3 regions of the Alteromonas sp. S005 genome follow, and region 3 is predicted to be linked to each of the others. Evidence: predicted binding sites of a transcription regulator. Region 3 holds the regulator's gene; each other region holds the start of a gene.
What was found. Region 3 encodes sigma-54, which starts transcription at its own class of promoters, with help from an activator protein. Its sites were predicted from a motif close to GTTGGCACGNNNNTNGNNT; they were not measured.
Positions count from the first base shown of each region.

Region 1: a site for sigma-54 is predicted at 1,873-1,891, ahead of V7R55_RS03655 (flagellar basal body rod protein FlgF). Genes of this name have one in related genera too.
Region 2: a site for sigma-54 is predicted at 2,430-2,448, ahead of V7R55_RS10240 (EF-hand domain-containing protein). Genes of this name have one in related genera too.

Region 1 covers NZ_JAZETN010000002.1:245,982-256,808, forward strand. The annotation lists gene flgD (flagellar hook assembly protein FlgD) at 1-306, shown strand, start outside; gene flgE (flagellar hook protein FlgE) at 321-1,706, shown strand; gene V7R55_RS03655 (flagellar basal body rod protein FlgF) at 1,930-2,673, shown strand; gene flgG (flagellar basal-body rod protein FlgG) at 2,720-3,508, shown strand; gene flgH (flagellar basal body L-ring protein FlgH) at 3,520-4,200, shown strand; gene V7R55_RS03670 (flagellar basal body P-ring protein FlgI) at 4,222-5,334, shown strand; gene flgJ (flagellar assembly peptidoglycan hydrolase FlgJ) at 5,396-6,346, shown strand; gene flgK (flagellar hook-associated protein FlgK) at 6,388-8,430, shown strand; gene flgL (flagellar hook-associated protein FlgL) at 8,438-9,661, shown strand; gene V7R55_RS03690 (hypothetical protein) at 9,658-10,644, opposite strand.
Region 2 covers NZ_JAZETN010000007.1:39,952-50,778, reverse strand. The annotation lists gene V7R55_RS10260 (ATP-dependent DNA helicase) at 1-16, opposite strand, end outside; gene V7R55_RS10255 (hypothetical protein) at 323-562, shown strand; gene V7R55_RS10250 (hypothetical protein) at 757-1,089, opposite strand; gene V7R55_RS10245 (cation diffusion facilitator family transporter) at 1,193-2,113, opposite strand; gene V7R55_RS10240 (EF-hand domain-containing protein) at 2,515-3,210, shown strand; gene V7R55_RS10235 (phosphatase PAP2 family protein) at 3,344-3,967, shown strand; gene V7R55_RS10230 (hypothetical protein) at 4,053-4,271, opposite strand; gene V7R55_RS10225 (alpha-amylase family glycosyl hydrolase) at 4,356-5,660, opposite strand; gene V7R55_RS10220 (sulfite exporter TauE/SafE family protein) at 5,771-6,679, opposite strand; gene V7R55_RS10215 (DUF2244 domain-containing protein) at 6,832-7,314, shown strand; gene V7R55_RS10210 (DUF6482 family protein) at 7,493-7,738, shown strand; gene V7R55_RS10205 (YSC84-related protein) at 7,921-8,493, shown strand; gene V7R55_RS10200 (hypothetical protein) at 8,818-9,807, shown strand; gene V7R55_RS10195 (MBL fold metallo-hydrolase) at 9,875-10,827, opposite strand, start outside.
Region 3 covers NZ_JAZETN010000005.1:14,222-25,048, forward strand. The annotation lists gene mlaD (outer membrane lipid asymmetry maintenance protein MlaD) at 33-506, opposite strand; gene mlaE (lipid asymmetry maintenance ABC transporter permease subunit MlaE) at 516-1,292, opposite strand; gene mlaF (phospholipid ABC transporter ATP-binding protein MlaF) at 1,289-2,089, opposite strand; gene V7R55_RS08080 (calcium/sodium antiporter) at 2,961-3,917, shown strand; gene V7R55_RS08085 (KpsF/GutQ family sugar-phosphate isomerase) at 3,920-4,900, shown strand; gene kdsC (3-deoxy-manno-octulosonate-8-phosphatase KdsC) at 4,901-5,449, shown strand; gene lptC (LPS export ABC transporter periplasmic protein LptC) at 5,446-6,024, shown strand; gene lptA (lipopolysaccharide transport periplasmic protein LptA) at 5,993-6,538, shown strand; gene lptB (LPS export ABC transporter ATP-binding protein) at 6,541-7,266, shown strand; gene V7R55_RS08110 (RNA polymerase factor sigma-54) at 7,340-8,821, shown strand; gene hpf (ribosome hibernation promoting factor) at 8,852-9,139, shown strand; gene ptsN (PTS IIA-like nitrogen regulatory protein PtsN) at 9,153-9,596, shown strand; gene rapZ (RNase adapter RapZ) at 9,680-10,525, shown strand; gene V7R55_RS08130 (HPr family phosphocarrier protein) at 10,525-10,797, shown strand.

The sequences.
Region 1 (10,827 bases), on a different contig from region 3:
AATATGACTATTAGCATTGAGAACCAGTTCGGTGAGGTCATCAAAACCATTGATGCAGGAACACAAAGTGCCGGCAACATTGAGTTTGAGTGGGATGGCAAAGATAAACATGGCAACCAGATGGCACCCGGTGAATATGTTATCAGTGCCACTGGCGAACTAAACGGCGAAGGTGTTCAGCTTAACACTGCCGTTAATCGTCATGTTGGAAGTGTCAGCTTGGCCGGTAGTGGTCAGGGCGTAATTTTGAATTTGGATGGTGATGTCAGTATCAATCTTGATGACGTCATTCAAATCGGCAGTTAGTAGGAGAATCAATAATGTCTTTTAATATTGCACTGAGTGGCGTATCGGCCGCACAAAAAGATTTGGATGTAACCGCCAACAACATCGCAAACGTAAATACGGTTGGCTTTAAAGAATCACGTGCTGAATTTGGTGATGTTTATGCTGCATCTCTTTTGGCGGGTGGTAAAACAAAAGTAGGTGACGGTGTACTAACTCAGGAAGTTGCGCAGCAATTTTCTCAAGGTAGCCTGCAGTTTACTAACACGTCGCTTGATCTCGCGATTACTGGTAATGGTTTCTTTGCGACGGTACCTGAAATTACGTCACGTGACTTTTCATTCACACGTGCTGGTCAATTTAAACTTGATAGTGACAACTTTGTTGTAAACAGTAATGGCGACAACCTTCTCGGTTTTCCAGTCAATGCCGATGGAACGAGTGCATCAGTTGCGCTAAGTACCACTGAACCTGTTCGCATTCCTGATTCTTCTGGCTCACCGCAGCAAACTTCTGAAGTCGATATCCGTATGAACCTCCCAGCCGGTGATGTTGGATTAGACCCACAAGACTTCAACCCTGAAGATCCGTTGACTTACAACGCGGCAACATCGGTTACCGTTTATGATTCACTAGGTGATAGTCATGTTATGACCTATTATTTCATTAAAGATGGTGCGCCTGGCGTTGATAACGAATGGTACGTTGCTACAGCAATCGACGATACCCTTGTTGATATGACAGACTCTACTGGTGCTGACACTGACCCGGCAACAGCAGTTAACTCGGTTGGCGGTAATACAGGTAATGCGGTAACTGCATCTAAACTCATCTTCTCTCAAGGTGGTGATTTCTCTGGTATGGAAACGCCAGATGGCTTACCAACGCTAGATTTCAAAATGCAAACTGAAGCACTAGGCGCGGGTATCCTCGCAAATGGCTCGGACCCTACGCAGCAGATAAGCATTGATTTCAACCTCGATGTAAATAACGCTACGCCAAACGAACCAACGCAGTTTGCTTCAGCGTTTGAGGTGACGTCACTAGAACAAGATGGTTTGCCGGTAGGACGACTCACGGGTATTGATATTGGCCCTGATGGCTTGGTTCGCGCGACCTTCTCTAACGGAACCTCTGAGCCGATTGTTCGTGTGGCGCTTGTTCGCTTTTCTAATGAGCAAGGCCTGACACAAGAGAGCAGCACACAGTGGAAAGAAAGTATTCTTTCGGGTGAGGCACTAGCAGGTGAAGCTACAACCGGTACATTTGGTGAAATTAATTCTTCTGCCCTTGAGCAAGCGAACGTTAACCTGACAACCGAGCTTATCGATATGATTATAGCTCAGCGTAACTTCCAGGCTAACTCTAGAGCCCTTGAGGTTAACAACTCATTGAACCAGACTATTCTGAACATTCGATAGTTAAAATAAAGGGCCGTTTTTAGAATATTAAAGCGGCAATACGTTGGCGTCCAAGTCCCCACTATTGCCGATCTTTTAAAGAGCCGCAGAACAGCGGCTCTATTATTTTCCTTTAAATATCAATTTAATACACACCATATTTTCTACCTGAGTTAAAAATCCACACATTGGCATTGCCTTTGCTAAATCTTGTCTAAGGTTTAATCAGAGTCAAAAGTCAGTCATGGACAAACTTCTCTACATTGCAGCAAGTGGCGCATCCCAAGACCTATTAGGCACTGGGGTTAGAGCCAATAACTTAGCTAACGCGCAGACTACCGGGTTTAGAGCTCAATTAGAGCAAGCGAGATCGATGCCCGCTTACGGCGAAGGTTTGCCAACCCGCGTGTTCTCTATGACTGAAAGTCCGTCTAATAACTATGAGTCAGGCCCAATGATTAAAACGGACCGCGATTTAGACGTGGCAATCCAAGGCGATGGCTGGTTTGCGGTACAAGATCAAAATGGACAAGAAGCCTATTCTCGTGACGGCAACTTCAAATTAGGCGACGACGGAATTTTGACAGACATTCACGACCGTGTGGTGCTCGGTGACAACGGGCCAATTTTTCTTCCAGTACCTTTAGATAATCTTAACATTGCCGCTGATGGCACTTTGTCTATGAGGCAGCTAGGTGCTCCAGCCAATGTTATCGAGGAAGTCGGACGTCTTAAGTTAGTTTCTCCAAACTATGCAGATATGGAGCGGGGCACTGACGGCTTATTTAGAATGGAAGATGGTTCGGTTGCGCCGGCTAACGCTAACGTGAAAGTGGCGTCTGGCATGCTTGAAGGTTCTAACGTCAATGCTGTTGAAGAGATGGTAGACATGATCAGTCTTCAGCGTCATTACGAACTTCAAGTAAAAGTGATGAAACAAGCAGAAGAGCTTGATACTCGCGGTAATCAGCTACTACGTATTCTGTAAATGAATTTTAAATACCGTTGCCCGTTGGGCAACGTCGGAGGTTAACATGCATCCAGCACTGTGGATTAGTAAAACCGGTCTAGACGCCGCACAAACCGATGTAGCGGTTGTGTCTAACAACCTTGCAAACGCATCAACCGTAGGGTTCAAAAAAGACCGCGCAGTTTTCGAAGATTTACTTTACCAAAACATTAATCAACCAGGTGGTCGCTCGTCTGCTGATACTGAATTGCCTTCTGGACTAATGCTCGGTTCAGGTTCAAAAGTGGTCGCTACGCAAAAAGCACATACGCAAGGCAACTTGCTCACCACTGAAAATGCGCTAGATATGTCGATACAAGGGCGAGGCTATTTCGAAATTCTTCAGCCCGACGGCACTATCGCATATTCACGAAATGGTCAGTTTTCACTTAATGACCAAGGGCAAATTGTGACGTCTGGTGCTGGCTTCTTGCTTCAGCCTGAAGTTGCTATCCCTGAAGATGCGCAGCAAATCACTATTTCGCAAGATGGTGAAATAAGCGTAAGCATTCGTGGACAAGCAGAGCCACAGGTTTTAGGTCAATTGAATATCTCTGACTTTGTGAATCCAACTGGTCTTCAGCCAACGGGGCAGAACCTTTTTGTTGAGACGGCGTCAAGCGGTGCACCTATTCAAGGTATCCCTGGGCTTCAAGGTTTAGGTTATATCTCTCAAGGAACCCTTGAAACGTCAAATGTAAACGTGACCGAAGAGTTGGTAAACCTTATTGAAAGTCAGCGTTTGTACGAAATGAACTCGAAAGTCATATCGTCAGTTGACCAAATGCTTGGTCAAGTTATCCAGCAACTTTAATAGGTAGCGTCATGCGTATTTTAGGTTTATCTGTTGCACTATTTCTACTTGGCGGCTGCGCCAGTACAAACGAGCCACCTGTTCAGGCTAACGACCCGTCGTTTGCGCCAGTTGTGCCAGATTACCCGCGTGAAACGGTAGTGGAAGATGGTTCTCTATTTCGTTCACGGTTGGCTAATAACCTATATTCTGACGTAACTGCCAGACGAGTAGGGGATATTATTACCGTTACCCTAAGCGAGAATACCCAGGCGAGTAAGTCAGCTGACACTAGTACAGCAAAAGATTCGAACGTTAATCTAAACCCTATTACTGGGCTTGCTGGGCAAGCAATAAATATTGGTGGGGAGTCAGTTCAACTTGGAATAAGTTCATCTCGAGATTTCTCTGGTGACGCAACGGCCAATCAAAGCAACAGCTTAAATGGTGCTATTTCTGTAACCGTTGTAGATGTGCTTCCGAATAATAATCTGGTTATCCGCGGTGAAAAGTGGCTTACCCTGAACCAAGGTGATGAATATATTCGTCTCACCGGCATTATTCGCCCTGCCGACATTAGCCCGGAAAATGAAATTGTTTCCACAAAAGTGGCCAACGCACGCATTCAATATTCGGGGACAGGCAGTTTTGCTCGCGCCCAAGAAAAAGGCTGGTTGACCAAATTCTTTGATTCAGCTTGGTGGCCTCTTTAGGTTTAAGGTAGGAGAATGAACATGCGTTTATTTACTGTAGTACTAGCCGTTTTCTCATTGCTTTTATCTTCTCAAGCAGCGGCGCAGCGTATCAAAGATTTAGCGAGTATACAGGGCGTGCGAAGCAACCAATTAGTTGGTTATGGATTAGTAGTCGGTTTACCCGGGACAGGGGAGCAGAGCCCTTTCACCGAGCAGAGTTTTAGAACCATGTTGCGTAATTTTGGTATTAGCCTTGATGCTAACACTAAGCCAAAAATCAGAAACGTAGCGGCGGTTGCAGTCCACGCAGAACTTCCAGCTTTTGCCAAGCCGGGTCAGACCATAGATATCACGGTGTCTTCGGTAGGCGAAGCGTCGAGTCTCCAAGGTGGGACCCTGCTGCAGACCTTCCTTCGGGGTGTAGATGGAGAAGTTTATGCAGTAGCGCAAGGAAGCTTAGTTGTGAGCGGGTTTGGCGCACAGGGCGGCGACGGCTCGAGAATTGTCGTCAATACACCTACCGTGGGCAGAATTCCAAATGGAGCCATGGTAGAACGTTCGGTTCCCAGCGGTTTTGCCAATGGGGATACGCTAACACTCAACCTTCATTATCCTGACTTTTCGACGGCAAAAGCGCTAGCTGACACTATTAATCAAAGACTGGGTGCGCAGCCTGAAAATGGCTACATCATTGCAAAACCCATCGACGCCGCATCGGTTCGAGTTACTGCTCCACGTGATGTTGGTCAGCGAGTTGGCTTCTTGGCTACCCTAGAAAACTTTGAATTTACGCCGGCAGATGCACCAGCACGCGTTGTGATTAACAGCCGCACCGGCACAATCGTAATAGGCAGCGATGTTCGCTTACTGCCTGCGGCAATTACACACGGTGGTTTAACAGTAACGATCTCTGAAAACCAGCAGGTTGCTCAACCCAATGCATTTGCCGACGGTGAAACCGTGGTGACCACACAGTCAATTGTGGATGTCGATTTAGCTGATAGCAGAATGTTCAAGTTCGAGCCAGGCGTCACTCTTGATCAGCTGGTGCGCGCGGTTAATGAAGTTGGCGCTGCTCCGGGTGATTTAATGGCAATTTTAGAAGCTCTACGTCAAGCGGGCGCTCTACGCGGCGAGCTTGTGATCATCTAAAACAAGTAGTCTTTAAAAGCATTCGATAGGAATAATACAGGGTTACAGCGGAATAAATACGATGGAATCATTAAGCACAAAAAATCAGCTTGATATGGCACGTAATGTTCATGATATGGGCAGCATAAACAAAATGCGCGAAGCTATTGCGTCAGGCGATGAAACAGTATTGCAAGAAGCTGCACAGCAGTTCGAGGCAATATTTGTGCAAATGATGTTGAAATCGATGCGTAAAGCGCAAGACGCCCTTGCTGACGAAAATAGTCCATTCAATTCGCAACAAGTAAAGTTTTATCGCGACATGCACGACCAGCAGCTTGCTACAGATTTAACATCTGGCGGAGGCTTAGGTCTAGCTGATGTGATTGTGAAGCAGCTTGGTCAATCTGAAGATAGCTACACACCAGCAAGCGTGATTAGAAGCGACGGTGATATTTCATCGCTCAATAGAAACCGTGAATACAAGGTAGCTGAAGCGCAAGATATAGCGCTTTCATCTAACTCAATAAAAACACAGGCGGCTCAAAAAGACGCCATGTTTGAAAGTCCGGAGCACTTTGTTGAGAGCCTTATGCCTATTGCCGAAAAAGTCGCAGCAAAATATGGCATGGATCCAAAAGCAATCGTCTCTCAGGCGGCTGTAGAAACGGGATGGGGAAAATTTGTCATTCACAAGTCCGATGGCACTAGTTCGCATAATCTGTTTGGCATAAAAGCCAACAAAGGTTGGCAAGGAGAGCAAGCGGTTGTGGATACATTGGAGTTTAGCAATGGACTGCCACAGAAACAAAAAGCGGCGTTTAGATCTTACTCATCAGTAGAAGATGCAATGGAAGATTACGGACGTTTTATTACCACACAGCCTCGCTATAGCCATGCTGTGGAAAATGCTTCAGATGCTGCGCGTTATACAAGTGCGCTCCAAGACGCCGGTTACGCTACTGACCCTGAATATGCCAGTAAGATAATGGCTGTTTATAACAGCGAACGTCTTAACACGTTAATGCCATAGTTTAGGGCCATAGTTCAGGTGCTATAGGTGAGGAGAATACAGTGAGTTCTGTTGATTTATATTCATTAGCCACAAGTGGCGTAAACGCTAGCAACAAGTTACTTCAAACTACAAGTAACAATATTGCTAATGTGAATACGCCTGGCTATGTTCGTGAGCGCACTGAGCTTCAAAACAGTCAAGTATTTGGTGTTGAGATTGGCAACACCGAGCGGGTAATCAACGTATTTGCGCAGAACCAGTTACGTCGCGATATTACTGCAGTGGGTGAGCTCGAAGCGTTTTCTAGTAAAACTACGGCAATAGACAATCTTCTAGCCAGCGAAGCTAACTCGATTTCAAAGGGGCTAAGCGAATATTTTTCTGCGTTACAAACTGCCGCTGATGATCCAACAAATCTTGCATCTCGCGAACAGGTACTAAGTAAATCTGAATCACTTTACAACCGTATGAGAACGCTGTCTGACTATATGTTAGAAAAAGAAGAGGAACTCAATTTGGAGTTCACTTCAATGGTTAACAGAGCGAATACCCTAATAGGCAACATTGGTGATTTAAACCGCAATATTGTGATTGCCAACGGCAACAATACGAGCGACCAACCCAGTGCGTTGCTAAACGAGCGAGATCAGGCCATAGACGAGCTTGCCTCAATAATGGGGATCACGGTAAAAGAAAGCACTACCCAAAACGGCGCAGTTACTATTAATCTCACATCGGGCGAGTCTCTCGTACTAGAAAACGGTGCATTTAATCTCTTTGAGTTAAGCTCTAGTGCCGATTTAACGACAAAAGAAATAAAGTTAGAAACTGACTTTGGTTCACAAACAAAGAACAATGCATCGTTACGAATTTTGGAAAGTGACCTTGGCGGCGCATTGGGTGGGTTGTTTGAGTATCGCAATGAAGTGTTAGGGCCGACAATGCGTGACGTCGGTCAACTGTCGGTTGCGTTCGCTGATGCGATGAATACGCAGAATAAATTGGGTATGGATTTAGATGGTCAAATTGGCGGTAATATTTTTGATATTCCTTCGTTCAGAGGTTTAGCCTACGAAGATACCAATGGCGACTATGTTGTTACTGCGCAGATTACCGAGGGTAAAGGTGCTGAATTAACTGACGCCGATTATAAAATTGAAGTGACTGCTGTTGCTGCAGGCGTGCCCAGCGAAATAGAAATTACGTTTTTAAATCCAGATGGCACACCGAAAAAAGATGGCTCAGGTAATGACATTGTTTTTTCAAACTTTGCTATATCGCCTGGGTTTAATGAACTGCCTGGTGGTATTGAAATAGACTTTGCAGGCAGTGACCCTTACACCGTTGGCAATGAGTTTCTAATTCAACCCACTAAAGACGTGGCTTCAAAGATAAGTTTAGCCACTAATCGCCCCGAAGATTTGGCTTTCGCTAATCCCGTAAGAGCCGGGGCCGATAGCACAAATTTAGGCAGTGCCAATATTGTAGATGTAACAGTGTCAAATACCGAAGTGGGCACTTCTGCCTTTGACGGCGCGGGTGGCCTTTTAAACACAGCGCCAGCTCAAATTAGCTTTACCGCTGCAGATACCTACGAGGTATTAGATGGAAGCGGTACAGTGTTAGCAACTGTCACAGGAACAACAAATTTAAATAATCTTATTACTCAGGCAGGAATAAGCCCGGACCCTGGTTTTGATCTCAGTTTAGACGGTGTACCAAAAGCAGGGGATAGCTTTTCAATTAGCTATAATACAGATGGCTTTAACGACAACAGCAATGCGCTTAATTTAGCTGCTCTTCAAAATGAAAATAAAGTACAGGTGAGTAGCGAAGCGACGAATAGGCCTAGAACCTTTCAAGATGCCTACGCGTCTATGGTAGGGCGCATTGGTGAAGATGCATCAATGGCCAGTGTCTCATTGGCTTCCGCTGAAGCGATGAAAGTACAGTCGCAAAACTGGTTTGAGTCTGTTTCAGGCGTAAGCTTAGACGAAGAAGCGGCAAACTTGATTAAGTACCAACAAAGCTATGCTGCCGCAGCGCGAATTTTGTCTACGGCTCAAGAATTATTTAATACCATTTTGCAGTCAGCAAGGTAGGTGAGTTATGCGTATATCAACGAATCAAATTTATGATCAAAACATGCGCTCGATTATGCAAAATCAGGGCGACTTGGCGAAAACCCAAGAACAGCTAGCTTCCGGTAAACGCATAATCACGCCCAGCGACGATCCTGTTGGTGCGGCGAAGGTGCTGCGCTTAACTGAAGAAATTGATGAGCTTACTCAGTTTCAGCGTAATAATGATTTGGTAACGGGGTCGCTTGAACAGCAAGAGGCCGTGCTAACCAATATTACTGATTCAATTAACCGTGCACGCACGCTTATCGTCCAGGCTGGAAATGGGATCTTAGATGATCCTGATAAACGCGCCATTGGTGCGGAACTAGAGCAGATAAAACTTGAAGTGTTTGATCTGATGAACACACAGGATGCAGATGGCAATTATTTGTATGCGGGCTTCCAGTCTGGCAACCAGGCGTTTGAATACAACCCAGCAGCGGGTGGGAATGCCATTACCTTTGCAGGCGACCCTGGTGTAAGCTTTGTGCAGCTATCTAATAGCTCGAAGGTTCAATCCACCAGTAACGGATATGAAGTTTTTGAAAACGTGCTATCGCGATTTAAATTTTCAGTTGATGGCACAACGGGGGCAACGGTGACTACTGCCTCAGTGAGACAGCAGGGAACGTTTGATACCTTTTTCGACAAGAATTACGACCCTGTAAACGCAGGAAACAACGATTACCGCATTAATTTTCTAGCATCCGGACAAGCTGAGTTGGTCAACCAAGGTACTGGTGTCGTTATTGACACGGTGTCGTTTACGTCTGGTCAGCCGTTTACCATCAAGGGAATGGAATTCGAAGCCACAGCAGCGCCTGGTGATAGCATCGATCTATCGTTTGATGCCCCAGAGAAAAAAAGCATGGCCCAGTCAATCCACGAAATCCAAACTATTTTAATGGATTCCACTATTGATAATTCAGCGCTTCAGGAATCGATAGCCGATGCATTAGTTGGTTTAGACAACGGGCTTGAGAAGCTTTCTTTAGAGCGTGCTTCTATTGGTAGTCGGTTGAACATCGCGGAGAGCACCTACGAAAGCAATTTAGATATGGAAATTGCCGCGAAAGCACAGCGCTCGTCTATTCAGGATGTGGATTATGCAGAAGCATCTACTGAGTTTGCAAAGCAAGAGACTGCATTGAGTGCAGCGTTAGCAACGTTTCCTAAAGTCGCTAACTTGTCGCTATTTGATTTTGTTTAGCGGTCATAATTTATCAAGTTATTAATGCCGCTCAAGTGCGCCATATAAACTCTGGCTTGATTGTCGATATGGCTGGAGTAATAAGAGATATAAAGGTTGTCGCCTTCAATCACCAAGCCAGGATAACTTGTGTCTCCACCGCTTGGCAGCGTTTTTAGTTCAGTTAATATTTTTGTTACGCTATCAAATAGCCATACCCTGGTTGTAAATTGATGTGAGCCCCAATCAACATGTCTTCCTGCAACGATATATAGGTTTTCACTTAACGTCACTGCGGCCGGACCGCCAATATAGGTACCTAAATCATGCCACCGCCATTTGGTATACGGCGGTCTCGATGTACCAAATTGTGCGCTATATGTATCTGCGTCACGCCTAAGAAACACAGAAGCATAGCCATTAGAATTAAATAGAATAGTGCTTTCGTTGGGGTAGCCCTTGCCTTGCTTGTTTAAACTAAATACGGCATTTTTATGAAGCAGCATAGTTCGAGTAGGGTCGCCCTTATAGAGCGATAATGTATTTGATGACTGATTATAAGCAAATCCGTAAGCCTCAGAACCAAACCAATCATGATTCCACAACCACCAGCCGTTTTTACCGAAACTATTTTTTCCTGACCAAGATTGCCCTGTAGTTGAAAAATAAGTGTGCATTTTAGTCAGCACTTGCCCGCCCTCTATTTGAGTCTTAGCGTAGGCTGTTAATATCAGGCGGTTGCCATCAAAAGAAAATTTAGGGTCTCTTAGATCGGCATTATTTTCACTTAGAATCGTTTGGCGGCAGACTTTGAATGAATCCTTGTTAATAGTCATTACCACCAATACTCCGTCAGCACTGACATGATTCGTTGCTTGGCGATAGCAGCACAGTAACGTACTTTGACTTTCGTCGAAAGGATTTGCAATTAAATCAGTGAACGCACAATGCAATGCGGGCTTTGAAATGCGTTGAACACCGAACATTTTTAAACTTTTATTCAATCCAAATCCCCTTTAAAAATCCACGAGTTATAACTGATTTTTACTCCTATGACGGCAATATGTTACCGCTTATCGGCAAAAATCGTAATTTTTTCTAAAGAGAACATGTTTATTGTCGATACAGTTTCTGAGAGAGCCAGTTCGTCAATTACCCCTCAGTAGTTGATGACTACTAAAACAAAA
Region 2 (10,827 bases), on a different contig from region 3:
TATTTATTGTGGGCATGGTTTCAGCGCTGTCGTTACTTTTCTACTTTAGGCCGCGCATTATGCCAAAAAGCCTTTAGAATGCCCATCAAAGGTTTACACTTTAGCGTCGGTCTAGCCCACTCTTTTAAATCCTGAACTACCAAGATATCAAAAAATTTCCCATCTTCACTATTCGCTTCCTGACGCTTTAAGAGTCAAAAATTGTTAAATTTTTGATGAAAAGAATTTGTCTTCTAGAACAAAAAAATTAGCTTTTTAATAGTAAAACTTAGGCGCAATATCCCGCTCGTAAATATTTACACAACTATTTAACGAGGTAATTATGAAAGGTTTACGCTTTATAGGTTTAGGCTTGGTAGGTTTAAGCGCAATGGCGTTTTCTGTAATTGCAGCTGCATCGGAAGAGGCACCTGCAGAACTAGTAGTGGAATTAACCCAGTTCTGTAAAGAAATCGCTGAAGAAGAAGGTACAAAAGGCGAGTCGGAAGACGTATTCGTATTAGAGTGCGTAAACGATGAGCTAGAAGCTGAAGGTTATAAGAAGCTTAAATCTTTAAACTAGTCTAACAAGCTAGTTTGCTGATTCGCGTGAACAAAATGAATAAACGTGCCTCGCCAGAAATGGCGGGGCTTTTTTTACTTTTCTTTTTTTACTTTTCTTTTTTGGGGCGTGGTTTAGGGCTCTGGTCTTAGAAAAACTTTTCGCTGTTTAGAGTCTTAGACGGCGACTTATACCATAGCTGCTCAATGTGAAAGTTAGCGCTCAAAAAATGCGTCAACCAAATCGGCGAGTGATTCTTCTAACTCCTCTTCAAAAGCGTCGATATCAATGCCGAAACTGTCCATATACTTGGCCGTATTGTCACGGGAAAGTACGGCATTTTTTATCTGAAACTCAAGCTCAGGCAGTGTTTTGTCATAGCGGGGCTTAATGGTCCATCGCAAACAATGACCATGGTTGTCTTTTAGCTTTTTCTTGGCGAATACACAGAATTCCTCGACGTAGTCAGCACCTTGCGGCCCAAGACACCCCGGTTCTATGCGGTACATCACCAGCAGCTTTTTATATAGCGGAAGTCGCTTATCCATCACATCTTCAATTAGTTTAAAGACTTGATTATCGGAAAATTTGGAGAATTTTGCCAGCCACGCTAAGGGTGAATACGAGAAATGTCATATTCACCCCATATCATTACTCTGCTAACTCAGGATCTTTGATGAATAAAATATCCATGATAATTGCTGGGTCCCACTCGCGCATCTCTGCTTCGCATTTTAGTCGAATTTCATCTAACTCACTGATCGTTGCAAACGAGAATGCATCATCCACAATAATATGGACTAGCAGATAAACATCTCTACCCCGCTTACTAATTCGCACCTCCACATGCTCATACGGTACGTCAGCTAACGTTTTTTTGAATTTTTTCTCGATTACCGCCGAGATAGCTTCAGGCGGCGCTTTGTTAATCACTTCATTAAGGCTTTCACGCAGAATCTTAAAAGGCACCGGCAACATTGCCGAACCAAGAATAATCAATAAAACAGGATCTACGTACGGCGACAGCGTTCTATATTCCGTTAACTCTAACGCGTAGGCCAATATAAAAGCGAACAAGATGGATGCACTTAGCACACCGTCTATCATCCAGGTGTGGGAATCCACTTTTACTAAGTCGGACAGTAAATGCTTACCTTTGACACGCATGTAAAGAGAGATACTAAAACAGCCCACCGTTGCCACTCCACCGTAAACCATACCAATACCATACTCAGCAGCGTGACCACCTGCTAATAAACTCTGAACAGAGCTCGCGACGGCATACACACACGTGGCAATGATAATAAGCGACTTAAACATGTTTAGCGTAGGCTCTATTGCCGTGTAACCAAAGTGGAACCGGTCATCATCTGGACGTTGAACTAAGCTAGCTACTTTGAGCGTTAGCATTGACATAACAAAAGCAATTAACGAATAAGCGGCGTCAAATAAAATAGCGCCAGAGCTGGTTAAAATGGCAAAACCAAGCGCAATAACGACAAACGCGCCGGCAATATAAAAAGAAAGCGTTAATAGACGCTTTTCTTCAAGGTGATGGAAGCCAATGTCCATGAAAGTCACATCGAAATTAAGGTGCGCGGATTCTACTCCGATATTTTAAAAAAAATAGTGCTTTGAACAAAAATATTGCTATTTTTTTAATCAATTCAGTGGTGCACAGCGCCTATATAATTGCGACTTAAGGCACTGCGTTTTTAATCAGAGGTGAAGCAACCAATTTTTACTTACAACGACACGCTGAGCTTGTGCGACTTTCGTTAAAAATATTGGGTAACTTTTGCATAACATTCTATATTTCTCACAATTCAGTGTAATGCCCGCCAACTCCAAAAAAAAATAAAACTTTGATTTAATTAAAATTTAATGGGATGGCATATGCTGTGAATGATCCTTTGTGAATTCTCTCCTCCGTTTTTAAGCAGTATGGAGGCCGAAAAACCAAGGAGTAAGATATGAAAAAGTTAACTATTGCTACACTAATTAGTGCCGCTCTATCTGCAGGCGCATTCGCTGGCGACGACATGGAGAAAATCGATACAACCTTTGTTGATTTAGACAACGATGATAACGGCTACATCTCACGAGAAGAGGCAGACGACGATGAAATTTATGAGCACTTCTCTAAAATTGATACTAATTCAGACATGCAGCTTTCAGCTAAAGAGTTTAATACTCATGTTATGAAGCACCCTCAACATTTTGATGATGAAGTTTTATCTACCATAAAGTCGATGAAAGAAAGCATGGGCGTAAACGGTACGATAGAAACGAAAGTTAAAGTTGATACCGATGTAGATGAAGTAGTTGCCGCAACGAAAGATAAAAGGCTAACTCACGAGCTAAGAGCTGAAACGGAGCTCTTAGCCAATGAGAATCTAAAAGAGACAACTGTCGAACGAGTGGCGAAAGATACTGTCGTTCACGATAAGACTGTTATCGCAGATGAAGCGGTAATTGCACGCAGTAAATTCGAGATGATGGATGCGAACAACGATGGTGAGCTTACTAAAGCTGAAGCATCAAGAAGTGGCGTCACACGCAACTTTGATAAGATGGATTTAAATGATGATGAATTGATTACACGCACGGAATTTAAGCGTTATCAACGTACATCTGAAGGAAATTTAGACGATAACTCGGAAGAGTAATGACTAAGTAATATAAGGGCCGCAAATGCGGCTCTTTTTCTACGATTACGAATGCTATGTACACATGCCTTCGATGTTGTACACGGCAAGGACTTTCCTTAACAGTTCATCACTTTATCGAAGAGGGATTTTTATGTTAGCTTCCACAGGAGTCAAAGGCTTACTTGCGTATCAAGCATTGCGAAAAATGAACAAGCCAAGTGCTAATACAACGCAAAATAACGAGAGTTTTGTAACATCTAGCACTTTGAGCAACGCAACAACGCCTCCATCTGTCGTCGCCATTACGGGTTCTGCTTACGCGCTATCTAAGATGACGCATGCACCAAAGGTGCAGCGTTTTCTTTTAAAGTCGACGTTATCAGCTTCAGTAGCGGGATTACTTAACGCTGGGCTTAAACGTTTGATTGGACGAAAGCGCCCAAGAGCAGAGATCGGCCCTGAGATAAAAGGCCCTGCTTTAAAAGATAAGTTTAATTCTATGCCTTCAGGGCACGCTTCAGCAGTAGCTGCAGTTGCTGGCTCAATACCTCGTAGTTCTGGACCTTTACTATTAGCGTCAGCGGCAGGTTTAGCTGCTACAGCAGTTATTGGAAAGTCGAGGACTAAGCGCGATGCACACCACTTGTCCGATGTTTTGGTGGGAAGTTTTTTGGGCTTTGGCGTTGCCTACGCCGTGTCTAAACTCGAAAAGCCCGTTGAAGATAAAGTTGAAGGGCTGAAGCAAAATTCTGACTTGCCGAATAGATTCAAATAATACTAATCACTGAAATACAAGTTAAGGTGTGTCCCCTCACTTTTTTAGGGGGAACACACTTACATTATGCGGATTACTTTGGCATCTAACTTTCGGGTGTGAAGTTTATCACTTCCACGATTTCACTGTTACCACTCAAGCGTGCGAGATCGATAAGATAACCTTTTTCTAGCTTATCCAAAGTGTGTCCTTCAAGTCGCGCTTTTACCTCTTCTACATCACCATTGGCAATGGAAGTCTTAAGCGCAGCATGATTATTTAACGAGCGGTCTTCGTTTTTTTTAGCTGAATCATTCGCAGTCATAGTTCATCCTTAATTTTCACTTAGTAAAAAAATATTGCGCTTTTTACCTTTTGTAGTTAGAGATGACACTAAACGATCACACGGTTAAGCAATCCATATCTCGAACTGCCAAGGCGCGAGTCTACACACTGAGTCAGCGCCAAAGGTCTTAGCTTCGTCTCGCTCCCAATGCGTATATGCACCTTTAAACAATGGTTCTTCAAACGTTACATCAAGCTGCTCGTTTGAGAAGTTAATCACGACTAATACTTTTTCGTTTTCACTACAACGTACAAAACTAAAAACCTTTTCCATCTGAGAGTTTGGCACCTGAATCATTCTTGCCCCGTATTCTCCATTTCCGAGCACGGCTTTGGATTTTTTAAGAGCAATTAGCTTGCGATACAAGTTGCCTATTTCATGTTCTTGCCAGTGTATAGGGTCGCGCTCAAAAAACGCTAAACGCTTGGTTTCCCCAGCTTCTTGCCCGTTGTGAATGAGCGGCATGCCTTCACCTATTACCGATAAAGCAATGCAGGCTTCAAGCGCATCACCAAATTGTTCACTCTGAGTGCCGTCCCAAGCATTTTTGTCATGATTACTCACAAAGGTCATTCTGTAAGCCGAGTGAGGCCAGCTGCGTTCGTTCCACGAATAATACTTGCGCAACCTATCCAGTGAACACTTTCCATGAGCGAGTTCATGTAGCGTCTCGTTCCAGCTCCATGCGTATGTCATATTGAATGCATTTTCGTGAAGATCTCGATTCTCCCATTCAGCCAACATGAAAACTGGCCTGATTGCGCTTAGCGTTTGCACTGCTTGCTGCCAAAAATCGTTGGGGACATACCCCGCTACATCACAGCGAAACCCATCAATATCGAATTTTTCAATCCAATAGCAGAGCGCGTTAATCATGTATTTGCGAAGACCTATTTGTTCGTAATCGAACTCAATAATATCGCTCCAGTCCCACCAGGGAGACGGGCGAAAATCTCCTTTGTAGTCTTTGGCGTACCACTCGGGGTGCTGCTCAACCAAAGGGTTATCCCACGCACTGTGATTTGGCACCCAGTCTATGATGACTTTAAGCGAAAGTCTGTGCGCTTCTTCCACCAGTGCTTTGAAGTCTTCTTCGCTACCAAATTCTGGGTTAATGGCCAGATAATCTTTTACTGCGTAAGGACTTCCAAGCTCTCCCTTTCTATTTTTTTCGCCAATAGGATGTACAGGCATAAGCCAAACAATATCAGCGCCAAGTGATTTAATGTGGGATAACCCCTTTCTCACTCCTTCAAAATTGCCTTCCTCTGAGAACTGACGGGTATTGACCTGATAAATAACCGCGTGAGATGACCATTTAGGCTGAAGCACCTTGTATCGCTTTTGGGAAGCAAGATTGATATCCATATTACCTTTCCTTATCGAGATAAGCGTTTAGATGAATCTAAATCGTGTGCGTTACCTTTAGGCTTTAATTTGTAGTGAGCTGGGCTATTTGCTGTTGCAAGCTCATGACTTTAAAAAATAGGTAAACTTGTAACACCTAAAATAAGTACCCAAAGGCCGAAAAAAAGTTTTAAACGTTGAACAGAAAAGGCCAAAACTACATATTTTGCGATCATTCCACCGACAACTGCACCTGCCCCCGCAAACAAAACAACTTGCCATACCACAGACGGATTTATAAAGGCGTGATACGGCAGCGCTGACCAGACAGTAAACGCGGATAAAATAACCGCTACAGCGATAGACATGGTGACATTAAACCCACGAATAATCAGATAAACCGCCACTAACTCCCCCACTCCCACCGAAAGCCAGGCCGTAATAATGCCGCCTAGAAAGCCGATAAAGGGCAGAATCACTAGGTCCTTTGTTTGCAGGTCCTTTTTAAAGTGAGTGCGCTTCATTAACGGGATAGAAGCAAAAATTGCAATCGCTAAAAAAACGGAAAAACTTCCAAAAGCAATATGGAGGTTATTAGTACCACCCCACAAATGCTCTAACAACGACTTACTTTGCGAGGAATACTGGGCAAACCCTATACCGCAAATTGATGAGGGTATGGTAAGCACTAACGCGTTCGGCAATGCTTTCCAGTAGTTATCCTGCTTGTGCTGGTGTTTGTAGTACGCGGCCCAGGTTAGTGCCCCTGCGGTCATGCCGCAGCACTGGATGGCGAAACTTGTTGCAACAACGCTTTGCGCAGAAAATGACAGGTAATTAAAAAACGGGACAAATACCACACCACCACCGGCACCTGTAGCGTTTGCAAATATAGCGCCTATCACACCTAATCCGGTGAAAAGTCCAAACTCCTTAACAAGCTCAATAGTTGCGGGCTGCGCTAACAAGAGGCTACACCAAATAAGGAGAAGTAGAACAACAATTGATTTGCCAGTTTGGCGCTTTAAAAAAGAAATCACGCAAGTCCTTTCTGTAAAAACACGTTAATTGTCAGAAAATAGATTCTATTGAAACGTTAACCATTCGCATCAGTATATTTTTCAAACTATTGTTAGCTCGAAACGTATAAGCTTTTACTTACACAATTATCATATACAGCACTTTGTAAAATATGGTTGAAGTATCTACATTTGAGCAGCAGGTGCAACTGCATCTTTCGCCAAACCGCTCAGCAACATGGCGGCAGACCAAATATCTAATTATGGCGTTTACCTTGTTTATTGGCCTAATCGCTATTGCGTGGTCAATAGTGGGAGCCTGGGTAATCTTGCCTTTTGCGGGGTTAGAAGTGGGGTTGCTCGCGCTAGTTATGTACTTGGTATCTAAATCCACCTACCGATGGGAAACCATTTTAATTTCTGCTGACCGCATTTACATATCATGCTCGAACGGCACTAGCTTATGCTTCCCACGGCCAGACACATCCTTGTTTTATCAAAAAGATGTAAGTTTTAAACGAATTTCACGATTGATTTTACAGACGCCTATGCAGCAATTTGAGTTGGGCGCATTTTTAAACTCTGAGGATAAGAAGCAGGTGCACGATAATCTGCATCGAGCTGGGATCATGGTGTGCACTAACAAATGGTGGTGAAAAACTATCTTCTTATATTTTGCTTCAAGCGACTCTTCTGCTGCTCTTGTGTTTTTAAGTACCGATTGATTCAAACGGAAACCTTCATGACACAAAATTAATGATCATTGTGGGCGTTTTCGACTAATTAACTATAAGACGCAGCCAAAGTTAGCTGCGACCTAACGAGGGCTACTTTATGAATTTATACATCGAGTCATTAGAGGGTGGTAACTACCTAGCGTCCACCGGCATGGGTGCATCTCGCACTCTGGTTAGAGACAAAAAATCACAACCTAAAACATTTCACTGCTTGAATGAGATTAGAGAACATTTCGATTCACAGGCATTTGATCATGTGTGGCTTCGACAGAGTACGCCGTATGAGGAAATGGTCGGTCAAACCGATCATCCTGGCGCGCTAGAGCTTGAAATTGAATGGTAAACTTCTATTAGGGAACAGCTAATAGCACATTTCGTTTTATTTAATTTTAAACGCAACACTTAGCACAGTTTTTGCGTACAAGTCATTTGACGTAAATAAAAATGGTATTTTATTGAATTACTAGCGATAGAAACTGTCTTTTATCGCTAGTAATAAGATACCTACATGCTAAGGAGAATTGCATGAAAATTAGTAAGTTAGCGATTAAGTCTATATTTATAGGTGCTGTTTTGGCTTTGACTGCTTGTGCTTCTATGGGCGATGGCACTGTCGCTGAAAAGCAACAAGCGATTTTAGACATGCAAGATAATGCACTGGCTCGCCTCTATACTGAAAAGCCAGACACTCGTTCTCAAATAAGGGATGCCGCAGGCTACGCTGTATTCACCAACGCCAACATTAATGTATTTTTTGTGGCCGCAGGTACAGGCTACGGTGTGGTTAATAATAACATGACCGGTGCAAAAACCTATATGAATATGGCTGAGGGTGGTGTTGGCTTAGGGTTAGGAGCTAAAGATTACCGTGTGGTTATGGTCTTCCACACTCAAAAAGCGATGAGCTATTTCATTGAAAACGGTTGGACTGTCGGCGGAAATGCAGATGTAGCCGCAAAAGCAGGTAATAAAGGAGCATCTGCAGAAGGTGAAGGTTATCTTGGTAATGTAACGGTTTACACCATGACTGAAAGCGGTCTTACGTTACAGGCCACTGTGAAAGGCACAAAATTTTGGGTAGATAAAGAGCTCAATTAATCTTTCATAGCTACTGCCTTATCAATTAAGGGATGAGAATATTTCTTTTTAAAAGGCTTCTTGGTCGCAAGAAGCCTTTCTACTTTCTCTGCTCTGGGTCCTTGTTTACATTATGGACCCATCGTCACTCTACACAGACAAACACAGATCGTTATATTTTCAAAAAGGTATCTCATAACAGCTTTCTTTACCTGCCACTATTTTGCTTCACAAAAGTTTAAAGTTAGGGGTAACTCCCCATAACTAACTCAAACGCTACTGACTACGCTTTGTGTGTAAAAGTCTCGCTTAGCAATATGCTAAGCCATAAACGAGGGTTTCATCATGCAACCACAAAATAAAAAAGCGATAAGAGCAGTAGCAGGAACAATCTTAACGGGCGCAATGTTCGCTTCAACAGCAATCAGCTTTTCGTCCAACGCTGCAATAATAGGCAGCAGTTATGGGAATGCAGTCCATGTCGATCTTTCCATTACAAGTAATATAGGAGGTATGGTCTCTGCTGTCGCTAACTCAACTATCAACTTAGCCCATACCAGCGGAAGTGCCCCTGAAAATTATTCACAGATTGACACTATCATTGGCGCAAGCGCAGATACTTCGGGTACGTTGGGCAGCCCCATCGACGTAACAGAGTTTGATGGCGCGCTATCCACCGCCATTATTGAAGGCGAATCTCAATCGTCTTTAACGAGTTTCGTTCCAGCAAGCTTTTTTACGTCAGGACGCGGAACCATAAACGACCTTAATCTTGACTTATTTTCAGACTTACTTGGAATAAGTGGCTTTTTAACGCTAAGTGCTGATGTACTTTCGACCGTATCGCGAATTAACGGAGACGCCACATCTGGTTCGAGCGTAAACCTATCTACAGCAGGTACTTCAGACATTGCGGAAGTGGAGGTAAGCCTTTGGGGAAATAGCGTGAAGGCAACAGCACTTGAAAATCAGTCTCTATTTGCGGGGTTGAATATTGCTGACTTCGGCTTGGGTATATTTGTTAATGAAGTCGAGAGAACTTGCTCTGACTCTACATGCACTGAATCTCGAAACGCGGTTAGAGTATCGTTCGAGGATTTCTCGCTAAACGCTCTCTACGATGCACTCTTCCCTACGGGTACTCCGCTTAACGGGCCAGTGCTCAGTCTAACTAATAATCCCATTGTTAACGGAGAAATCATACTTGCAAGTTCCTTTGCTACCACTTCATCTCCAACTGAAGTCAATGCCCCCTCTGCGTTTGCACTCTTTCTTATCGCCGTGGGCTTACTCGGTGCGAGAAGATTTAACACGCACCTCATTGCATACAGGTAGCAACCGCTAGCGATTAGGCAAGAAGACTGGGCATTCACTCTTTTCCTCTTGCCTTAATTCTCGAGGACTATTTGGCTCGGGAGCTTCGATTTTCCTCAATTCTCATCCACTGTGCGCGCGTGCAGTTTTCAAGCAGTTCAAATGCTTCAACAACGACATCTTGACCTTGAACAAAGGCATGTTTTTCATTACTCTGCCGGTTACTCAAGACTTCAAGCTTTTCTCTTGTTCCAGCACGCCCAGGATGGTTCGATAAAAAAACATCAACATCTTGTTCTTTTACTAATCGTTTCATCGTAATGGCAGAGTCGGTATAAGACTGAATGCGCGAGACATTAGGACCGTAGTTGAGCCCAGTACCGCCCCACAGCACAGCCCGATATTTTTCGTTTCCGTCAACTACGGAAAAAATGACAGTTAAAGTACCTGGTGTGTGGCCCGGCGTAACATAAAGCGATAGTTCAGTACCGTTAACATTCAATTTTTCACCATCGTCTACCGCCACATCTCGGCTTGGCTTTTTACCCCAACGATAACTGGCAAATTTATCGTTTTCGAGGTAATCCCACTCTACACTACTCATGACTATTCGAGGATTATATGTTGACTTGATGAGTTCAAACCCACCATAGTGATCGCCATGACCATGAGAAATAATAAGATGAGATACGGGCTTGTTGCCCAATCCGAGCGCAAAGAGGCCATCAATTATGTACTGTTGAGCTTGGTCGTCATTATTCAACGCATCCACCAGAACAATGCTTTCACCCGTGTCGATTGCCCAACTTGCAACGTTTCCTGCCCCCACGTAATAGAGGTTATCAAAGACCTGCTGGGGTGGTATTTGGCGCCGCGCCTTGCCTTTGCGACCGGGCTTGCCTGCACTCTCGACACGCTTAGGTCTTTCTCGTCGCTTTTCATCGAGTTTAAACATATCTCTAGGTGGAGCACTAATATCACAGAGGCTTGCCAAACCAGGAAAATGCGTAGCGCTCTCTAGGCCCTTTCGGGCGTAATCCT
Region 3 (10,827 bases):
TACGTTATGTACGCTTGGTTACGCTACTGCGATTAGTCTTCGTCGCTGCCGCGATTAAATAAGAACTGACCGATAAGGTCTTCTAGCACCAAAGCTGACTTTGTATCCTGTAGGTAGTCACCGTCTTGCAGGTTAGCAACACCATCAAAAGAAAACCCTGGCTGGAAACCCACGTACTGCTCACCTAATAAACCAGACGTCAAAATGGACACAGAGCTTGTTTCAGGAAAGCCGTTGTATTCATTTAAAATAGATAACTCTACTACCGGTGTGAAATCTTCTTGATCTAGAGAAATAGATGATACTCGGCCTACGGTTACGCCACCCACTTTTACAGCAGAGCGAGGCTTTAGCCCACCAATGTTGTCGAACTTCGCGTATAGGGTATAGGTATCGCCTTCAGTTGCGACCGTTTGGTTTGCAACTTTAAGTGCTAACAATAACAAAGCACCTATCGTAAGCATGACAAACACACCAACCATTACTTCCGTTTTATACTTACTCATTCCAATCCCCTACTCGATACCAAACATAAGGGCGGTAAGCACGAAGTCCAGCCCTAATACTGCTAATGATGAATAGACCACCGTCTCGGTAGTCGCTTTGCTGATCCCTTCCGATGTTGGAATAGAATCGTAACCTTTAAATATGGCAATCCACGTCACAACCAAGGCAAAAACGAGGCTTTTTATCACGCCGTTTATAACATCTTGGTTCCAATCAACGGTCGACTGCATGATTGACCAGTAACTGCCTGCATCAACACCTAACCAGTCTACGCCGACTAAATGACCACCTAAAATGCCAATGGCACTAAAAATAATGGCTAGCATTGGCATGGCTAACATTCCCGCCCAAAAACGAGGAGCAACGATGCGCCTTAGTGGGTCTACCGCCATCATTTCTAAACTACTTAACTGTTCGGTGGCTTTCATAAGGCCGATTTCAGCGGTCAACGCTGACCCGGCACGCCCAGCGAAAAGCAATGCGGTGACTACAGGACCAAGTTCACGCAATAGTGAAAGCGCGACCATAGGACCTAAGCTACCCTCTGCACCGTAATCGACTAAAATGGTATAGCCTTGCAGCGCCATTACCATGCCGATAAACAAGCCAGAAACCATGATAATAAGTAACGACTGAACACCAACTACATAAAGTTGTTTAATAACCAGTGGAACGTTCTTTACTCGAGGAACAGCGATAAGTGCGCCAAACAGCATGAGCGCTGCGCGACCAATCGCAGTAACTTTTCCTATAGTTTTAGCGCCTAAAGATTGGAAGAACTTCATTTATCTGCCCCCAAAAAACTTGTTTTCAAGTCAGGCGCTGGGTAATGAAATGGAACTGGGCCATCTGCTTTACCCTTTAAGAATTGCTGAACCAATTCGGAATCGCTTTCTTTAATTTGCTGCGCTGTACCTTCGCCGATAACACGCTTATCCGCCAAAATGTAAATATAATCAGCGATTGTCAGTACTTCCGTTACGTCGTGAGTCACCACAATACTGGTTAGGCTAAGAGCATCATTGAGCTCTCGAATAAGCTTCACCAGCACCCCCATGGATATGGGATCTTGTCCCGCAAAAGGCTCATCGTACATAATTAAATCGGGATCTAATGCGATTGCCCTCGCTAGCGCGGCTCTGCGCGCCATTCCGCCAGACAATTCGCTCGGCATTAATTGCGCAGCGCCTCGCAGACCTACTGCCTGTAGCTTTAAAGCGACAATAGTTGCTATCAAGTCTTCTGATAGATCAGTATGTTCGCGAAGCGGAAACGCCACATTGTCGAACACACTCATATCGGTAAATAGCGCCCCACTTTGAAAAAGCATGCTCATTCTACGACGAGTTTCGTAGAGAGATTTTCTCGACATAGAGACAATTGAATCGCCGTCGAATTTAACGTCGCCTTCGTCTGGTGTTAACTGCCCGCCAATAAGGCGCAGCAGCGTGGTTTTACCTATTCCACTTGGCCCCATTACTGCAGTAATTTTGCCCTTAGGTACCTTCAATGAAATCCCGTCATAAATGATACGATCTGCACGTTTGAAGGTTAGGTTATCTACTTCAACTAAATGATCCATAGTTACTTAAATGTCGACCCCTGACGCTGGATTGAGTTGGTTTTGAACGCCGCTATCAATCTACTTAGAAAATATTTAAAGTATATGAGCGATATGCATATTCAATTTCTATGCCTTCGCACACATAACCCATAAAGTTTACTGAACAGTTTACTTTTAAGAGCCAACAAATTCAAAAAAGTTTACTCTGCAGTGTAGTTTTTTATGCTTACAGGCTGGCTTGTCCAGCAGACACAACCTCTGGGCCGTGTTATTTGGAGCCATTGTACGCTTTTTCAAGACACTCGCCAAAGTCAAAAAGTTACAAGTTATGTTCGATTAAGACGAATTGTATACCAGACCGCATAGATAATTACCCACTCAGCGAGAGTTAAAAGGTTCGTAATCGCGGCGTGTTACCGCAGGTATAGTGGTTCTACATCAAGGTGACACAACAAAGAGTACGGACATTTTAAACTCGCCCTTCGGGAAGGTCTGGCAAGCTCCCTAGCTTCATTCTGGGAATTTGAAAGGGAACAGCCATTCCTACATTCCCACGCTTTGCTAGGAAACCTGCCAGCGCCTTCTGAGTGGGCAATTATCTACGTGGCCTGGTATTTGTATCCCGCGCTAAGACGAACGTTATCTCACGCTGAAGTGATGTCAGTGCCTTAGCTAGCTCTTACATGTAGTTCCAGTTCCCATCCTATTGCCCTAGTTATTAACTGAAACTGAACGCTTACCAGAAATACCTTCGAACTGCTGTAACGGGTTTGATGGGCGGAAATTTACGGCAATCGGTCTCTTTTTATGAAAATAAAGCAATGCGAGCATAGGCAAATGGCACTCTTTTTGCGACAATCTATCGAAATACTAACTATTACAGGTTGTTGTGCTTTTAAACATTGTCATTTTTCTGGTTGGGCTGATTGTCTTAAGTTGGAGTGCGGACCGTTTTGTTTATGGCGCTTCAGCGCTAGCAAAAAACATTGGCATCTCTCCTATGATGATCGGGCTTACGATTGTCGCTATGGGCTCATCGGCACCTGAGATTGTGGTATCTGCTATTGCCTCTGCCAATGGCAATATGAATACAGCCGTGGGTAACGCACTCGGTTCAAATATAACCAACATTGCGCTGGTGTTGGGTGTAACCGCTCTAGTAAAGCCTTTGCTTGTTTCGTCAACAACGCTTAAACGTGAACTTCCAGCGCTTCTCATCATCTCGTTAATTGCTATTGGCTTTATGTTCGATGGCGAACTGAAATCTTACGAAGGGATAATTTTACTAGGCCTATTCATTTTTGTTTTGGCAATGATGGCTTGGTTATCACTTCAAGTAGACAAAGAAGACCCCCTAGTTGCTGAGACCGCAGATGAAATCCCTAAAGGCGTTTCTAACACCTCAGCGCTTATCTGGATTGGTGTTGGCCTTATCGTATTACCATTAAGTGCCCACTTTCTTGTCAACTCGGCAGTAGAAATTGCCAGATACATGGGTATCTCAGACTTAGTTATTGGGTTGACTATTATTGCGTTTGGCACAAGCCTTCCTGAATTAGCGGCTAGCGTGGCTGGTGTGCTTAAAGGTGAAGATGATCTAGCGCTCGGCAATATTATTGGCTCTAACATTTTCAACCTGCTAGCCGTACTCGGTATGCCGGGGTTAATTGCCCCAGGCCTGCTAGACCCTGACGTTTATAACCGAGATATGTACGTTATGCTTGGTTTAACCTTGCTGTTGTTCTTGTTCAGTTTCGATTTAATTGGAAAGCGTACAATATCAAGAACAAATGGATTTATACTTCTAGCTTGCTTTATCGGCTACCAATTCTGGCTGTTCGGATAATCATGAATACACAAACTCAGATGCACTATATCGAATCGGCAAAGCGTGTTATCGACATTGAAACGCAGGCTATTGCCAATCTTGCAGAGCGCTTAAACGAGCACTTTATCAACGCATGTAACATTCTTTTCTCATGCGAAGGCAAAGTGGTTGTAAGCGGTATGGGAAAATCTGGCCATATTGGCAATAAAATTGCCGCTACCCTTGCGAGTACCGGGACACCGGCCTTTTTCATGCATCCCGGCGAGGCTAACCACGGCGATTTAGGCATGCTGAGTAAAGGAGATGTGCTATTAGCCATTTCTAATTCTGGTGAAACCAATGAATTAGTTAACCTGCTGCCCGTTGTTAAGCGCTTAGGCATTAAAGTGGTAGCAATGACCAATAGTGCCGATAGCTCGTTGGGTCAACACGCAGATGTAGTACTTGATATAAGCGTTGAAAAAGAAGCCTGTTCGTTAGGTCTTGCCCCTACATCAAGTACAACAGCCACACTGGTTATGGGTGATGCCCTTGCGGTAGCACTGCTCGACCAAAAAGGCTTTACCTCAGACGATTTTGCACTATCACACCCTGGCGGTAGCTTAGGCAGAAAACTGCTGCTAAAGGTGAGCGATATTATGCTTAGCGGCAGCGACATTCCGTTGGTGAATCTACATTCATCTGTCGCTGAAGCGCTTTTGGAAATTTCCAAAAAAGGCTTGGGCATGACAGGGGTCATCGACTCAGATGGTTCGTTAACGGGCGTATTTACTGATGGTGATTTACGCCGAATACTCGACGCTCGTATAGATGTGCACAATGCAACAGTAGAAGACGTGATGACCAAAGGCGGCAAAACAACCACCGCAGATCAGCTAGCTGTAGAAGCCCTAAACCTAATGGAAACCCATAAAATAAGCGCATTGATGGTTACCGATGAAAAGCGCAACCCTGTCGGAGCCTTCAACATGCACATGCTTTTGAAAGCGGGAGTACTCTAAATGAAGACGACTCTATACACTGATCTAGAACAGGCACTTTATGAGCAGTTGGCGCACATAAAGCTTCTAGTATGTGACGTGGATGGCGTATTCTCAGACGGCCGTATTTACTTAGGTAATGACGGAGAAGAGCTTAAAGCTTTTCACACCCGCGATGGATATGGCGTAAAAGCGCTTGTAAGTAATGGCGTTAATGTCGCTGTAATAACAGGACGACGCTCAGCAATTGTAGAAAATAGAATGAAGGCGCTAAACGTAGCGCACATTATTCAAGGCGAGGAAAACAAAGCAGACGCGCTTGCCGGGTTAATGAAAAGCCTTGGGTTAAGCCAAAGAGAAGTTGCCGCCGTAGGTGATGACATGCCCGATACTGGTATGTACCAACATGTAGCGGTAAAAATTGCAGTCGCTGATGCTCATCCTTTCGTTGCAAAACAAGCGAACTGGATCACCACACTGCCGGGTGGCTTTGGCGCAGTCCGAGAAATATCGGATACCATCTTGCAAGCTAAGGGCGTGGCAAACGATATTTTCGGAGCTAGTGTATGAGCCAATTTGGCTTCAATCGCTTGGGTTTAAGCATATCGGCGCTATTTATCTTAGCGCTGTTGATGTATGTCCCAACTTGGATGGAAGAGCAGCCTGAGACGCAAGGTAGCAGTCAAAATGATGCGCTTAAGCCTGCATATAAGGCAAAAAACTTAACTACAACCTTGTACAACCAAGACGGCGAGTTAAATCACAAAGTCTTTGCAGAGTCTATGGAACACTACGACCAATTGGGTTTCGTGTTATTTCAGCAGCCTAAATATACTCTTTATACAGAGAGTGCAACATCACCTTGGGTTGTGACTGCGCAGGAAGGAACGCTGTATAACAATGAGTTAATTCAGCTTGAAGATAGCGTTGTTATTGAAAATAAAACCAGCGATGATTTTGTCAAAAGCTTATCCACCGAATACATCCAAATAAATTTAAACACGAAACAAATGACATCTGATCAACCCGTTGAGATACTGGGTACGCAATACCTTATTTTAAGCAATGGGTTTAACGCGAATTTACGCACACAAGAATACGAGCTTTTAGATCATGTACAAACCACTTATTCCCCTAGCAACTAGCTTTCTACTTGCCATCGCTAGCGGTGCGGTACAAGCCAGTGAAGAAGATTTTTCACAGCCCATTAAAATAGGGTCAAATACCCAGTTTATTGATGGTAAAAACAAAACGGCTCTGTACAAGGAAGACGTGCTGATTACTCAAGGTTCACTCCTCATTGAAGCGGATGAAGTAGAAGTTATTGCTACTGATGGCAGCGGCCGAGAAATATTTATCGCCCGAGGGAACCCAGCAAGCTACTCTCAATCATTAGAAGACGGTACACCGGTATCAGCCAAAGCTAATGAAATTCGCTATGAGGTGGTTAATCGCACTATTTCTCTGGCGGGTAATGCCGAACTACAGCAAGATTCTAGTAAAGTACAAGGGGATAAAATTACGTTCGATATGATTACTGAACAATTGCTTGCAACAGGTGGCGCCGGTGAAAATGGTGAAGGTCGAGTAACAACAGTGTTTACTCCTGACACTATTCGTAAAACGTCGTCTAAGAAAGACAACGAGGGCAATGAATAGCAATGGCAACTTTGAGCGCTAAAAACCTTGCTAAATCGTATAAATCGCGACAAGTCGTTCGCGATGTGAGTCTTTCAGTTTCTACTGGGCAAATTGTCGGTCTTCTTGGCCCAAATGGTGCTGGTAAGACCACCACTTTTTACATGATTGTGGGCTTGGTCAACCTAGACAAAGGCAAGATTGAAATTGATGATAGTGAGCTTACTCATCAGCCAATGCATGAGCGCGCACGCCGCGGTATAGGCTACCTTCCGCAAGAAGCGTCAATTTTTAGAAAGCTTACGGTACATGAAAATATCATGGCCATTTTGCAAACCCGTAAAGATTTAAATTCACAACAGCAGGAAGAAGAAGCGGACGCACTACTTGATGAATTTAATATCAACCATATACGTAATAGTACGGGAATGAGTTTGTCAGGGGGAGAACGGCGTCGCGTAGAGATTGCTCGCGCTCTGGCAGCAAAACCACAATTTATTTTGTTAGACGAACCATTTGCCGGTGTTGATCCAATATCAGTTAATGATATAAAGAAGATAATACAGCATCTGCGAGATAGGGGTATTGGTATCCTTATCACGGACCATAACGTACGTGAAACATTGGATGTTTGCGAAAAAGCGTACATTGTGAGTCATGGCGAGCTTATTGCGCAAGGAACTGCGGAACAGGTTTTAAGTAATCAAAAAGTAAGGGACGTATACCTAGGCGAACAATTCAGGCTATAGTTAGTGTAACCGAATTGTCATTTTTCAGTTTCGCTCTGGTATATTTAATTTAGAGCATTTAAATAAGACGTAGATGAAACCATCTTTACAGCTAAAATTTAGCCAACAACTTACCATGACACCTCAGCTGCAGCAGGCTATTAAGCTGCTGCAGCTTTCTACGCTTGATCTCCAGCAAGAGATTCAAGAAGCGCTCGACTCTAATCCGCTTTTAGAAGTGGAAGAAGGTAGCGACGAGCCACAAGTAGAAAAGAACAATGTCGATAGTGACGATAGCGCTGCTGAAGCGACAGCTTCTGCATCAAGCGACACGCTAGAAGCAGGAGATGCACTGGAGAAGAACGACCTTCCCGATGAGCTGCCTATCGACAGCACCTGGGACGAGTACTACTCCGCCTCTTCTGCGCCTGCGCCTGGCCCGTCTAATGATGACGAACAAATCTTCCAAGGTGAAACTACCGAAGACATCCAAGAGCATTTGCTTTGGCAAATGCGCCTGACTCATTTTTCAGATACTGACCGCGCTATTGCCACAGCTATTATCGACTCAATTGACGAGTCGGGTTATCTAACCGTAACCCTTGACGATATCTTAGAAGCGGTTAATGACGATGACTTAGAAGAGCCTATCGAGATGGACGAAATCGAATGTGTGCTTAAGCGCATTCAGATGTTCGACCCCATTGGTTCGGGTTCCCGTAACCCTCAGGAATGTCTTATGGTGCAATTGCGCCAGTTCTCGGACGACACCCCTTGGCTCACTGAAGCAAAGCAGCTTATCGAGGAATATTCGGACTTACTGAGCAGTAAAGACTACCGCACGCTTATGCGTAAGAGCCGATTGAAAGAGGATCAGCTACGCGAAGCAATGCGTTTACTTCAAACCTTGAATCCTCGTCCAGGTAGTGCTTTAGTTACTAAAGAGCCTGAGTATGTCATACCTGATGTTTCAGTAACTAAGAAAAATGGCCGTTGGGTGGTTGAACTGAACCCTGACAGCCTGCCTAAACTAAGCGTAAACCAACAGTATGCTGCGATGAGTCGCCGTGCTAAGAACAGTAGCGATTCACAATTCATCCGCTCGCACATGCAAGAGGCTAAGTGGTTCATAAAGAGCCTTGAATCTCGTAACGATACCTTGATGAAGGTTGCAAATTGCATTGTGCAGCAACAAATGGGCTTTTTTGAGCACGGCCCGGAAATGATGAAACCAATGGTGCTAAATGATGTCGCAGAAATGGTAGATATGCACGAATCCACTATTTCACGTGTGACAACGCAAAAATACATGCATACGCCCCGTGGTATCTTCGAGTTGAAGTATTTCTTTTCAAGCCACGTTGCAACCGAGTCAGGTGGTGAATGTTCATCCACAGCGATTCGTGCATTGATCAAGAAGTTAGTGGCTGCGGAAAATCCTAGCAAGCCGCTAAGTGATAGCAAGATTGCTTCGTTGTTGGCCGAGCAAGGCATAAAAGTCGCTCGGCGAACAATAGCAAAATACCGGGAATCGTTATCGATCCCGCCGTCGAACCAACGCAAAAGCCTTATCTAACCGGGCTTAATAATATAAGGAAGACGAAATATGCAAATCAACCTTACTGGTCATCATGTCGAAATCACCGACTCTTTGCGTAATTATGTCGATACGAAGTTCAGCAAACTTGAACGTCACTTTGATCACATTTCTAATGTGCATGTCATCCTGAACGTTGAAAAATTAAATCAAAAAGCTGAAGCGACTGTTCATTTAAGTGGCGCTGAAGTATTCGCATCCTCAGAAAATACCGACATGTATGCGGCGATTGACAGCATGGTTGATAAACTCGACCGGCAGGTAATCAAGCATAAGGAAAAACTGAAAAAACATTAGTAGTTAATTAAGCATGGATATACAAGCCATCGTAAGTCTGGACCGCACCGAGTGTGCGGTTCAGTGTAATAGTAAAAAGCGAATTCTTGAGATCATCGCTGATATCGCTGCCAAGCATAACGATAACATCGACCAGGCAACGGTTCTAAATAGCTTGATGGCTCGAGAACGTATGGGTAGTACGGGTATTGGAAACGGCATAGCACTGCCTCACGGTCGCCTGGCTGGCCTTGATAAGGTGATAGCAATTGTTGTAACCAGCACGCCTGCTATCAACTTCGATGCCCTAGATGAAAAGCCTGTAGATATTTTTTTTGCACTTCTCGTTCCCGAAGAGCAAACCGAAGGACACCTTCAAACATTAGCTACCGTTGCTGGCAAGCTAAGCGACAAAGAAACCATTAAAACAATACGACGTGCAACAAACAGCGACGAAATTATTTCTGCATTAAGTTAGACAATAAGCGCTTAAACATTATAGGCAGGCGCTTAAATCAACAACGCGTATGTGATGAAACCAGAATATAAGGGAGAGTTTAGGTGAAGCTGATCATAATCAGTGGTCGTTCAGGGTCTGGTAAGTCTGTCGCACTTCGCGCATTAGAAGACTTAGGTTATTACTGTGTTGATAATATCCCAGTTAATTTGCTTCCTACCCTTACCCATACTGTTGTTGATGAATACGATCAAGTTGCGGTAAGTATTGACGTAAGAAACTTACCCAAAAATCCTGATGATTTGGTAGAGATTCTAGACTACCTGCCTTCTTCTTGGTCTATGACTATAGTGTACATCGACGCAAGCGATGATGTACTGGTTAAGCGGTTTAGCGAAACGCGCCGTCTTCACCCTTTAGCCAAGCTAAATAAGTCTCTCTCAGAAGCTATTAGAGCAGAGTCTGCGCTGCTCGCTCCTATTACTGAGCGCGCTGATTTGTACTTAGATACAGACAAGCTAACAATACACCAACTCGCAGAGCTGATCCGAGAACGTATCCTAGGTAAAAAGAGCTCTCGCCTTGTACTGGTGTTTGAGTCATTTGGCTTTAAACATGGCATACCCAAAGATGCCGATTATGTTTTTGATGCGCGCTTTCTACCAAACCCTCATTGGGAAACGGACCTTAGACACCTCACTGGATTAGATGCCCCCGTTGAGGTGTTTTTAGGCTCACAACCCGTAGTGACCAAGTTTATTTGGCAAATTCAAAATTTAATGACCACATGGCTTCCCCATTTAGAACGCAACAATAGAAGCTATGTGACTGTGGCTATCGGCTGCACTGGCGGCCAACACCGCTCTGTCTATATTGCCCAAACCTTGTCAAAAACCTTCGGCGAAATACACCCTGATGTGCAAATTCGTCACAGAGAGCTCAACCAATAATGACTATCAAAAAAACACTTACTATCGTCAATAAATTGGGGTTACACGCCAGAGCTGCCACGCAACTGGTACAGCTGGCTAATCAATTTGATGCCAAAATCATTTTGAAAAAAGGTGATAAAGAAGCAGACGCTAGCAGCGTTTTAGGCTTAATGATGTTGGAGAGTCATCAGGGCGAACAGGTCGATGTTATTGTTGATGGTGATGACGCAGCCGACGCACTTGCAGCTATTGAAGAGCTGATTGAAGGTAAATTTAACGAAGACGAATAGCGGTAAGTCAACTTCCCTTTGCTGAATTAA